DNA from 3 places in the Paenibacillus sp. TSM33 genome. Region 3 is predicted to be linked to each of the others. Evidence: riboswitches for the same ligand, from Rfam matches in the RefSeq annotation. Region 3 holds a riboswitch; each other region holds the start of a gene.
The links. Region 3 has a riboswitch for glycine ahead of ACN6NF_RS19315 (alanine/glycine:cation symporter family protein). Riboswitches for the same ligand answer to the same signal wherever they lie in the genome.
Positions count from the first base shown of each region.

Region 1: linked by a shared signal. The riboswitch ahead of sdaAB (L-serine ammonia-lyase, iron-sulfur-dependent subunit beta) and the one ahead of ACN6NF_RS19315 (alanine/glycine:cation symporter family protein) in region 3 are both predicted to bind glycine.
Region 2: linked by a shared signal. The riboswitch ahead of gcvT (glycine cleavage system aminomethyltransferase GcvT) and the one ahead of ACN6NF_RS19315 (alanine/glycine:cation symporter family protein) in region 3 are both predicted to bind glycine.

Region 1 is NZ_JBLZXB010000005.1:14,411-17,686, forward strand. It holds gene ACN6NF_RS01725 (Ig-like domain-containing protein) at 1-373, shown strand, start outside; gene sdaAA (L-serine ammonia-lyase, iron-sulfur-dependent, subunit alpha) at 456-1,355, opposite strand; gene sdaAB (L-serine ammonia-lyase, iron-sulfur-dependent subunit beta) at 1,345-2,034, opposite strand; glycine riboswitch at 2,246-2,360, opposite strand; gene ACN6NF_RS01740 (DUF6359 domain-containing protein) at 2,575-3,276, shown strand, end outside.
Region 2 is NZ_JBLZXB010000017.1:1,406,173-1,409,448, forward strand. It holds gene ACN6NF_RS18175 (PTS mannitol transporter subunit IIBC) at 1-198, opposite strand, end outside; gene gcvH (glycine cleavage system protein GcvH) at 625-1,023, opposite strand; glycine riboswitch at 1,416-1,517, shown strand; glycine riboswitch at 1,518-1,614, shown strand; gene gcvT (glycine cleavage system aminomethyltransferase GcvT) at 1,694-2,794, shown strand; gene gcvPA (aminomethyl-transferring glycine dehydrogenase subunit GcvPA) at 2,920-3,276, shown strand, end outside.
Region 3 is NZ_JBLZXB010000018.1:67,881-71,156, forward strand. It holds partial or broken gene ACN6NF_RS19310 (NADH-dependent alcohol dehydrogenase) at 53-556, shown strand; gene ACN6NF_RS19315 (alanine/glycine:cation symporter family protein) at 614-2,032, opposite strand; glycine riboswitch at 2,189-2,283, opposite strand; glycine riboswitch at 2,295-2,379, opposite strand; gene ACN6NF_RS19320 (glycoside hydrolase family 1 protein) at 2,548-3,276, opposite strand, start outside.

The sequences.
Region 1 (3,276 bases), on a different contig from region 3:
AACCTCCAATTATAAGGTAGCCACCGTCAAAAAGGGTCAGGTTACCGCGGTCAGCTACGGTAAAGCTAACATTCAGGCGAAGTTCGGTGGGAAAGTGATCAGCGTGCCTGTTGATGTTGATACGCTTAAATACTTACAAACGGACGAAGTCGCCTTGACTTTGAAGGCAGGGCAGTTGGCTAAGGTTACAGCTACAGCCACGTATAAGGATGAGTCGGAAAAAGATGTTTCCAAGCCGGCTGTCTGGTCCTCATCCAGAATTATTGTTGCGACGGTCAAAGACGGTAACATTAAAGCACAGGGCAAGGGCAAAGCTGTAATTACCGTGAAATATGCAGGTAAAATGACGAAGGTACAGGTGACCGTTCAGTAATCTGTAATCGACTGAAAAGAAAAAGAGCAAGCATACGTCTAGAGACGACATGCTTGCTCTTTTATTTTTTAAAGCTTAGAAGCTACGACTTATGCTTCTTGGCCCGTGTGTTGCGTGTCAGTGATTCGGTCAAACGCTTGCCAGTGGGTGTCTGGGCCAAGCCGCCTTTGGCGGTCTCGCGGTGCTTTGATGGCATTGCGCTGCCGACTTCAAGCATTACGTCAATGACTTCGTCAGACGGAATGGCGCTGCGCACGCCTGCCAAAGCCATATCCGCTGCGGCAAGTGCGGTCACGGCTCCCAGTCCGTTGCGCACGATGCATGGAATCTCGACGAGTCCGGCGACGGGGTCGCAAATTAGACCGAGCGTGTTCTTGAGCGCTAGGCCTACGGCGTGAACGGCCTGCTCAGGTGTGCCGCCGCGTAGCTCGACCATCGCGCCAGCGGCCATCCCGATGGCTGAGCCAATCTCAGCCTGACAGCCTCCCTCCGCGCCGGAAATGAAGGAATTATTGGCGATGACGTAGCCAATGGCTCCGGCTGCGAACAAGCCGTGCACCATATGCTCATCATCCCAGCCGAACCGCTCCTGCGCACTAATGAACACACCGGGGATGACTCCACAAGAGCCAGCAGTGGGCGTAGCCACAATACGCCCCATGGACGCATTAACCTCCGACACGGAGAGCGCATAAGCCATGGCGAGTGCGGAGGCGTCGCCGGAGCAGGTTTCCCCTGTCCGCAGATACTCGGCCAGACGCTTGCCGTCGCCGCCCGTTAATCCGCTGCGGGATACGGTGTCTTGCGTCTGACCACGATGAACGGCCTCCTTCATGACTTCATAATATTCAGACATTTGGCGGAAGATTTCTTCTTCCGTTGTATTCGTCTCTTGTACCTGCTCTTGAATCATCAGGCGGCCAATCGTGGTGGATTCCTCCGCGCATATGGCGCTGATTTCATGCAGATGGCTAAATCGCATCAGATTCAGCTCCTTTTTTCAAATTAATCATTTTAATTTCGTACATATGTGGTAAGGATCGTAGTTTTGCGATCAGTTCAGCCGTAGGAGGACTGTCCGTTTCGATGGCTGTAAGTGCTTCACCATCCCGGCCTTTGCGATCCACATGCATATAGGCAATGTTAATGTCGGCAGCGCCGAGTGCTGAAGTCACCGCACCTAATGTACCGGGTTTATCCGAGTGAAGGAGCACTAACGTAGACAGTTCCCCGGTCAGGTTGACTCGGAATTCATTGAGCTGCTGGACATGGATGCTGCCGCCGCCAATGGAGGAGCCCAGCAATGTGCGCTGATCCTCACCCTTCCACAGCTCAAAACGGACGGTGTTCGGATGGGGCGCGGGTAGGCCGCTGACGGCAAATTCCACGTCCATTCCTGCCTGCTCCGCCCATTGCTCGGCATCTGGAATTCGATGGTCGTCCGTATCGTAATTAAGCAGTCCTGCGATGAGCGCCAGGTCTGTACCGTGTCCTTTGTATGTGTCAGCGAAGGAGCCGTACAATGTCATGCGGGCGCGGTCAGGCTGCGACCCGAGCCAGTGACGGGCAACGCGTGCAAGCCGCACCGCGCCTGCGGTGTGTGAACTGGAAGGTCCGGTCATGGCCGGACCGATAATGGAAAATACATCTTTGAAACGCATGGTGTGACCCCCTGTATGTTCTAGTACCATAGTATATGGTATTTCCGCGTTTGTGCGCGGCTATGACGGTTCCTAATGCTGACGTACAATGTGAGCGCAAAAAAGGACAGGATAAGGAAGTTTCCCTTATCTCTGTCCTCGTTACCTGAGAGTTTCGTGCGGTGTTCTTACCGCCTTACCCCTTGGGTGGCTTGCGCTCTCTCCAGAGTTGCGTCAGATGACGATACATGGACCTGAGAGATTATCCGCCAGCCGGGTGCTGGCGTCTTGCTCCTTCGGTGCCGCCAGCGTGTAAGCCCCTGGACAGACTCTCCCGTCATCTTCATTCGCGTATACCGTTCTACATATATTTCTTAGCGTAATGTATGCCGTGCTCGGTGTCAATCGCAGGGATTAAATTTTACATAAACAGGCGATTTTTCGATAACAAAGATTAAAATTTACATAATTATGGATGAAATCAGGAAGGAATTAGAAGATTGACAGCTAATCTGATAGAGGACAAGTACATTTATGGAATTATAGGAGGGATATTGACGTATGGTAAAAGGCTTGCGGTTCACAGGTTCACGCTTGAAAGGGGTGCTGCATCTGGCAGCGATCGTATCGCTGCTGATTGGGATCTTCGTTCCATTCGGTCAGGTCAAGGCAGAGGGAGCATTGACGGTAGACGAAGCACTTCAGCGCCAAGGCAGTGGAGGTACAGTGACGGTGGAAGGCTACATCGTCGGACATGCTACCGGATCGAAAACGGCTAATTTTTCTGCTCCGTTTGCAAATGATTTTAACGTACTGATTGCCGACCAGGCCAGTGAACGTAGCACGTCTAATCTATTAAATGTACAGCTGACATCAGCGTACAGAGGGCAATTTGGGCTAACAGGCCATCCTGAGCTGATTGGCAGCAAAATTCGTGTGACAGGTACGCTTGGCGCCTACAATAATTTTGGTGGAGTAAAAAGCCCGAGCGCTGTGGAACTGGTGAATGGAAGCGAGCCGGGTGAACCTAATCCTGGCAATCCAAGTCAACCTGGCTCGACGTTGCCGGACGGCAAAGGTAAAAAGGTGCTGTTCGATAATACGCACGCCCAGACAGCTGGGGCAGCAGATTGGGTCATTGAGGGCGCCTTCTCTGATTTTTCCAATGGACTGCGTAATGTAGGCTTTACAGTGGACCAATTGAATCGCCCTATTCCTTTTACTTATGGAGAACAGGCCATAACCTATGATAAGCTGCGCCAA
Region 2 (3,276 bases), on a different contig from region 3:
ATTTTTCATCGGATCAACCAGCTGTGCAAAACCCTCGTTCGGGAACCACCCAGTCGGAATAAAAAGTGCTGTAATTAATCCCCATGCGATAAAGGCTCCCATATTGGGCATAACCATACCGCTGAGAAAACGGCCAAAACGCTGAACGGCGACACGGGCACCACCGTTTGAACTGGACTTTGTGTCCACTGTGCTCATATCCATATCCTCCTTGTGAGTAAATAGCATCACTACCTTTTCTTAAAATTCATACTAAATGACAGCGCTATCTTCATCAACGAAATGAAAACGTACTTTCGTCATGAACATTGATGACAACATTTAAATTTAAAGTAACGACAAGGCATTATACCTGCATAATTCTTCTTAATATGACCGATATCAATAGAAATTAGTCGAAAAAACAGTGCTGTACATCTGTGCAATTGTATAGAGGAGTTCTCCTCTAAATCTGATTGAGTTACGTAAATACGTCTTCTAAAAGACAACAAAAAAATAGCCGCCATGTCAGAACATAGCGACTATTTTATACACAAAGCGAGCGGACTAACGATGCTCTTATTCAAATCAATATCCATATAAAAATTTAGAATAAAGCGCTAATATTTCATCCTGTATTGCTCATTATTGCTCATCCAAAATCAACTGCTCGTACTGATCTGCAGACAGCAGCTTGCCCACAGCTTCCTCGACATCATTGCCTATCTCTACTTCGATCATCCATCCCTTCTCATAGGGAGATTCATTCACCAGCTCCGGTGTGCTTTCCAGAGCTTCATTCACTTTCAATACAGTTCCCGCCACCGGAGCAAAAAGATCGGATACAGTCTTCACCGATTCAATTGTACCAATCTCTGCCCCCTGTTTAATCGTTGCTCCCGCCTCAGGTAATTCCACAAAAACAATATCACCCAGTTGATGCTGTGCAAAGTCTGTAATGCCGATCCGCAACGTCCCGTCCGCTGTGCGCTGAACCCACTCATGTTCGTCTGTATACCAAAGTTCCTGTTTCACTTCACTCATCTTGCTTTCCCCTCACTTCCACATGAATAAAATGTTTTTAATCACCTGTATTAGACAGGTTAAGATTATGACAACAAGAACACTCATGTCAATAATACTAACAAAAATACTTCATGTTATCTCGTATAGCATAGAATATTAAAAAATGATAACTTGTAACAAACGCTTACATATCCTTATTTATACATTAAATGTTTTTTGGATTGTTTTATATGACATTTTTATTGACATTTTGAATGAATTTGCGTATTAATGGGTTATAGCAAATGCTTTTGGAAATACCCCGACAACTGCAAACGCGGATGAACGCGGAGGGAGAGACTACCAAAAAGATTCGCATAGCCGTTGTCGCTTGTGAGACAGTTGTGCACGCGAATCGGATCAAGTTGTTATCTGCAAAACCGGGTAACGTACCGTTGATCCAAAAGGTAGCGCCGAAGGAGTAAACTTGCATTGCAGGTGAATCTCTCAGGCAAAAGGACCTCTGCCGGACGCATCTCTGGAGAGCATTCGCGATTAGAGCGGATCACCCAAGAGGAAACCTGGTTCATACCGGGGTAACTTTCTGGTATCAAGGACAGAGCTGAAAGAAGAGTATGGACTGCCGTCTATACGTTTCTTTCAGCCTGTCTTTTTTGTTTAGCCGATTACACTGGATAGGAGTGAAAAAATGTCTAATTTGCGAAGAACACCATTATTTTCGTCCTACGGGACGCAGCCCGGGGTTCGTTGTATTGACTTTGGCGGGTGGGAGCTTCCCGTTCAGTTTAGCGGCATCCAAAAGGAGCATGAGGCCGTCCGGCAACGTGCGGGTTTATTCGATGTCTCGCACATGGGCGAGTTTTTGGTTGAGGGCAAAGAAGCCGAGGCTTTTTTGCAACAGGTAACCACAAATGATGTCAGCCAGTTGGAACCGGGCCAGGCACAATATTCACTCCTGTGTTACCCCGATGGAGGCATAGTGGACGACTTGCTTGTATACTGCAAAGGACCCGAGCGCTATATGCTCGTTGTGAATGCCTCCAACATCGACAAAGATTGGGATTGGCTCATGCGCCACGTACCTACATCGGTTCATCTGGAGAATGTATCTGATGCGATAGCATTGCTGGCATTACAAGGACCGGAAGCAGCACGTATTGCCGCAGCCGTGACAAATGCAGATATTACGAATCTGGCATCTTTCCGATTCCATGAGAACGTGCAATTGTTCGGAGCAAAAGCGCTCGTCTCCCGAACCGGATATACCGGCGAAGACGGTTTTGAATTTTATATACCTGCTGAGGAAGCACCCGCCGTGTGGGATGGTTTGCTTCGTTGCGGTGAATCGTATGGGCTAATTCCCGCTGGGCTTGGTGCTCGCGATACACTGCGGTTTGAGGCACGGCTGCCGCTGTACGGACAGGAGTTATCTGCCACGATTTCACCGCTTGAGGCTGGTTTAGGTTTCTTCGTCAAGCTGAATAAAGGAGATTTTATCGGCAGGGAAGCACTGCAACGCCAGAAAGAACAAGGAATTCCTCGCAAGCTGATCGGGCTGGAAATGATTGACCGCGGTATCCCGCGCGCTCATTATCCAGTCTTCGCGGAGGGCCAACATATCGGTGAGGTCACAACGGGGACTCAATCGCCCACCTTGAAGCGCAATCTGGGGCTGGCCCTGGTGGACAGTCGTTTTAGCACCCTATCTACACCGCTGGAGGTCGAAATTCGTGGTAAACGCCTGCGTGCGGAAGTGGTCCCAGCCCCCTTTTATAAACGGTCACGCTGATCTTAATCCTCATCACTCTAAAAAAGCGATCATGTCTGATATATACTTCTTGATTTTGAATTCACGACTATTGATGAACTAATCTTCAATTTTAAACTTTGCTTTTCCGAAAGGAGCCAGAATCTATGAAGCAGCATCGCTATCTCCCTATGACCGAACAAGATCAAACCGAAATGCTGCGTGTGGTGGGCGTATCATCCATTGATGATTTATTCAGTGACATTCCAGAGGCTATTCGATACCAAGGAGAACTCCCTCTTTCCTCTCGGCTTGACGAAAGAGCCTTAACTCGCCACATGGCCGAGCTGGCCAGACACAACGCCAATACAGACACACATACCAGCTTTCTTGGTGCAGGTATTTATGATCATCATATTCCGTCCGTCATTCAGCACATCACCTCACGTTCCGAATTTTACACAGCCTACACCCCCTATCAGCCGGAAGTAAGCCAAGGCGAGCTGCAAGCCATTTTTGAATTC
Region 3 (3,276 bases):
TACATGGCCAAGTCAGATATTTAATGGGCTAGTCAAGATAAGAGATTACCATGTGATTGAAACGGCACCTAAGCTGCTGGAGGATTTGCACAACTATGAGCATCGCGAAACGATATTATATGCTGGGACGATTGCCCTGAACGGTACGCTGCAAATGGGCTACTTCGGGGATTGGGCTTCGCATACCATTGAACATGCACTATCTGCTGTATATGATATTCCTCATGCTGGCGGTCTAGCGATTCTGTTTCCCAACTGGATGAGACATACAGTGGATCAGGATGCTGCACGCATGAAGCGGCTGATGCTCAGTATGTTCGACTTGGACACTGTAGGTAAAACTGACAGAGAAATTGCCTTGGAAGGTATTGACCGTCTAAGTGCGTTCTGGACAAGTCTTGGTGCCCCTTCTACCCTGGCCGATTACAACATTAATGATGAACAATTGGAAAACATCGCAAGCATTGCGGCCCGTGAAATGGAGCACGGAGGTTTCGGTAATTATCAAAAGCTGAAACAGGAAGATATTTTAGCTATTTTGCGTGCATCGTTATAACAATTAAAAGGGAGTGTCCTCAAGCCTGTGATGGCTGAGAACACTCCCTTTTAGTATTTATGAATTCACCGTTTGTCCTTTTTCTTCTACTTGGATAGCCGCCCCTACATTGGCACCTGCAAGAATACCCTTGTCCTTATTAGGATACAAAGAATTCATATAGGTTCGGGTTTCTGCAACGACAATTCCCGACAAGCCGAGCAGTGCAATTAGGTTTGGAAAAGCCATCATTGCGTTAAAAATATCCGCCAGCAGCCAAATCGCATCCAGTTTAATGAACGCGCCCCCGCCAACCAGTACAATGAACAAATAACGATAAGGCTTGATCCACTTAACCCCAAGCAAGTATTCAACACAGCGTTCCCCGTAATAGTTCCAGCCGAGCATGGTGGTGAATGCGAACATAATCAGGATGATGGTGAGCAGCTCTGCTCCCAGCGGAAATGCACTGGAAAAGGCTTGCTGAGTCATCAAGCCTGCATCGGTAGGCCCGCTCCACACCCCGCTAACCAGTAACGTCAACCCGGTCATCACACAAATAACCATCGTATCAATAAATACGCCTGTCATGGAAATCAGCCCTTGTTCTGCAGGCCATTTGGTTTTGGCAGCCGCGGCTGCAATCGGTGCGCTGCCCAATCCAGCCTCATTGGCAAAAATACCTCTGGCTACCCCGCTGCGCATCGCCAGCATAATCGTAGCTCCTGCAAATCCACCCGTTGCCGATGTAGTTGAAAATGCCGAATGAAGCACAAGCGCGATGGCAGCAGGAAGCTGGTCAGCAAACCGAATCAGTACAATAATACAAATCAGTACATATAGTCCTGTTTTAAAAGGAACAACCTTCGTCGATACCTTGGCAATGCTTTTGAGTCCTCCAATGGTCACAAGAGCTGTAAGGACAGCAATAGTCAATGCTGTTACAATCGGCGGAACGCCAAAACTATTTTCAGTCGAAGATACAATCGCCTTGACCTGAGGAAATGTTCCAATTCCGAACAACGCTACCAGCATTCCCGAAAAAGCAAACAACATTGCCAATGGTTTAAAACGGCGTCCAAGGCCTTTTTCAATATAATACATCGGACCGCCGGAGAATTGTCCATTCCGATCCTTCACCCGGTATTTTACCGCAAGTACACCTTCTGCGTATTTCGTCGCCATCCCAAAAAAGGCTGCAACGACCATCCAGAACAAGGCCCCTGGCCCGCCCAGCTTAATGGCTGTTGCTACACCGACAATACTTCCTGTACCGACGGTAGCCGCCAGAGCCGTACTCAAAGCCGCAAAGCTGCTTACATCCCCGCTACCTTCGTTCGGTGCCTTACCGATGAGCTTGATCGCCAGGGGCAGGCGGAATACCTGCAACATTTTTAGACGTATGGTCAGCCATAACCCCGTTCCCATCACAAGGATGATGAGAGGCGCCCCCCATATCCAACTGCTAATCGTTTCTAACACATGTACCAAATTCATTTCAACCCGCTCCTCCAGCATATTAGAAAACAAAAAAGAGTCAAATCTGTTGATTCGACTCCTGGAGAGGTTAAAGGCACGAAAAATACAACCATCTTGTGCAGGATTCACCTCTAAAAGCTCATAAAAAGCCTAGGGCACTCCCTGTCACAGGTTATTCGCGTCTCTGTCCTTTTGCCTGAGAGTTTAAGCAGATGTGATCTGCGGTGCACCTTCGGCGCCCAATTAAGGGTCTCTCCAGAGTTCTGTCCGTTTACGGTCCCTGCTCGTTGCTGTAAATCAGCCTAAGCACCTGAGAGTTTTGCCCCTTCGGTTGGAACTTTCATTCCATCTCCCGCAAACATCAACCAGACATATGAAATTTTTATTCATTATACAGAAAAATTTCAGTTTATTACAAGTGAAAAATTTGTGAAGCCCTCTGAAAGAATCGATAGGGTATCTATACAAAAAGCGGGTACAGCAGATTGCATCCTGAGGATTTTCTCTGCTGTACCCGTCAAAACGATATGGAATTACAATTCTTCACCGTTGGTTGCTATCACATTTTTATACCAGTTAAATGAGTCCTTTTTGGAGCGTTGAAGCGTTCCGTTACCGTCATCATCCAGATCAACGTAAATAAATCCGTAGCGCTTGGACATTTCGGACGTAGACATGCTCACAAGGTCGATAGGACCCCAGCTGGTGTAACCAATTAGATCAACACCGTCAGCAATCGCTTCCTTCATTTGGGCAATATGCTGACGCAAGTAATCAATGCGATATGTGTCATGCACAGAGCCGTCTTCTTCTACCTTATCATACGCACCCAGGCCATTTTCTACGATGAACAGCGGCTTTTGATACCGATCATAAAACGTATTTAGTGTAACACGCAGGCCGATCGGATCGATCTGCCATCCCCAGTCGGAAGACTGCAAATATGGATTTTTCACACCGCCAATCAGGTTCCCCGCTGCCTTCTCTCCTTCTGGACCTGCCGATACGGTCAAGGTCATGTAGTAGCTAAATGAGATAAAATCGACCGTGTTATTTTTCAAAATTTCGGCATCGCCGGATTCTGTTTGGATCACAATATTATTCTCTTCAAAATAACGGTTCATATAGTTGGGATATTCCCCACGTGCATGCACATCCGTAAAGAACAGGTTCATTTGATTTTCATGCTGTGCTTTCAGGATATCCTCTGGGTTACACGTATGTGGGTAGCTTTCAATGCGTGCCAGCATACAGCCGATCTG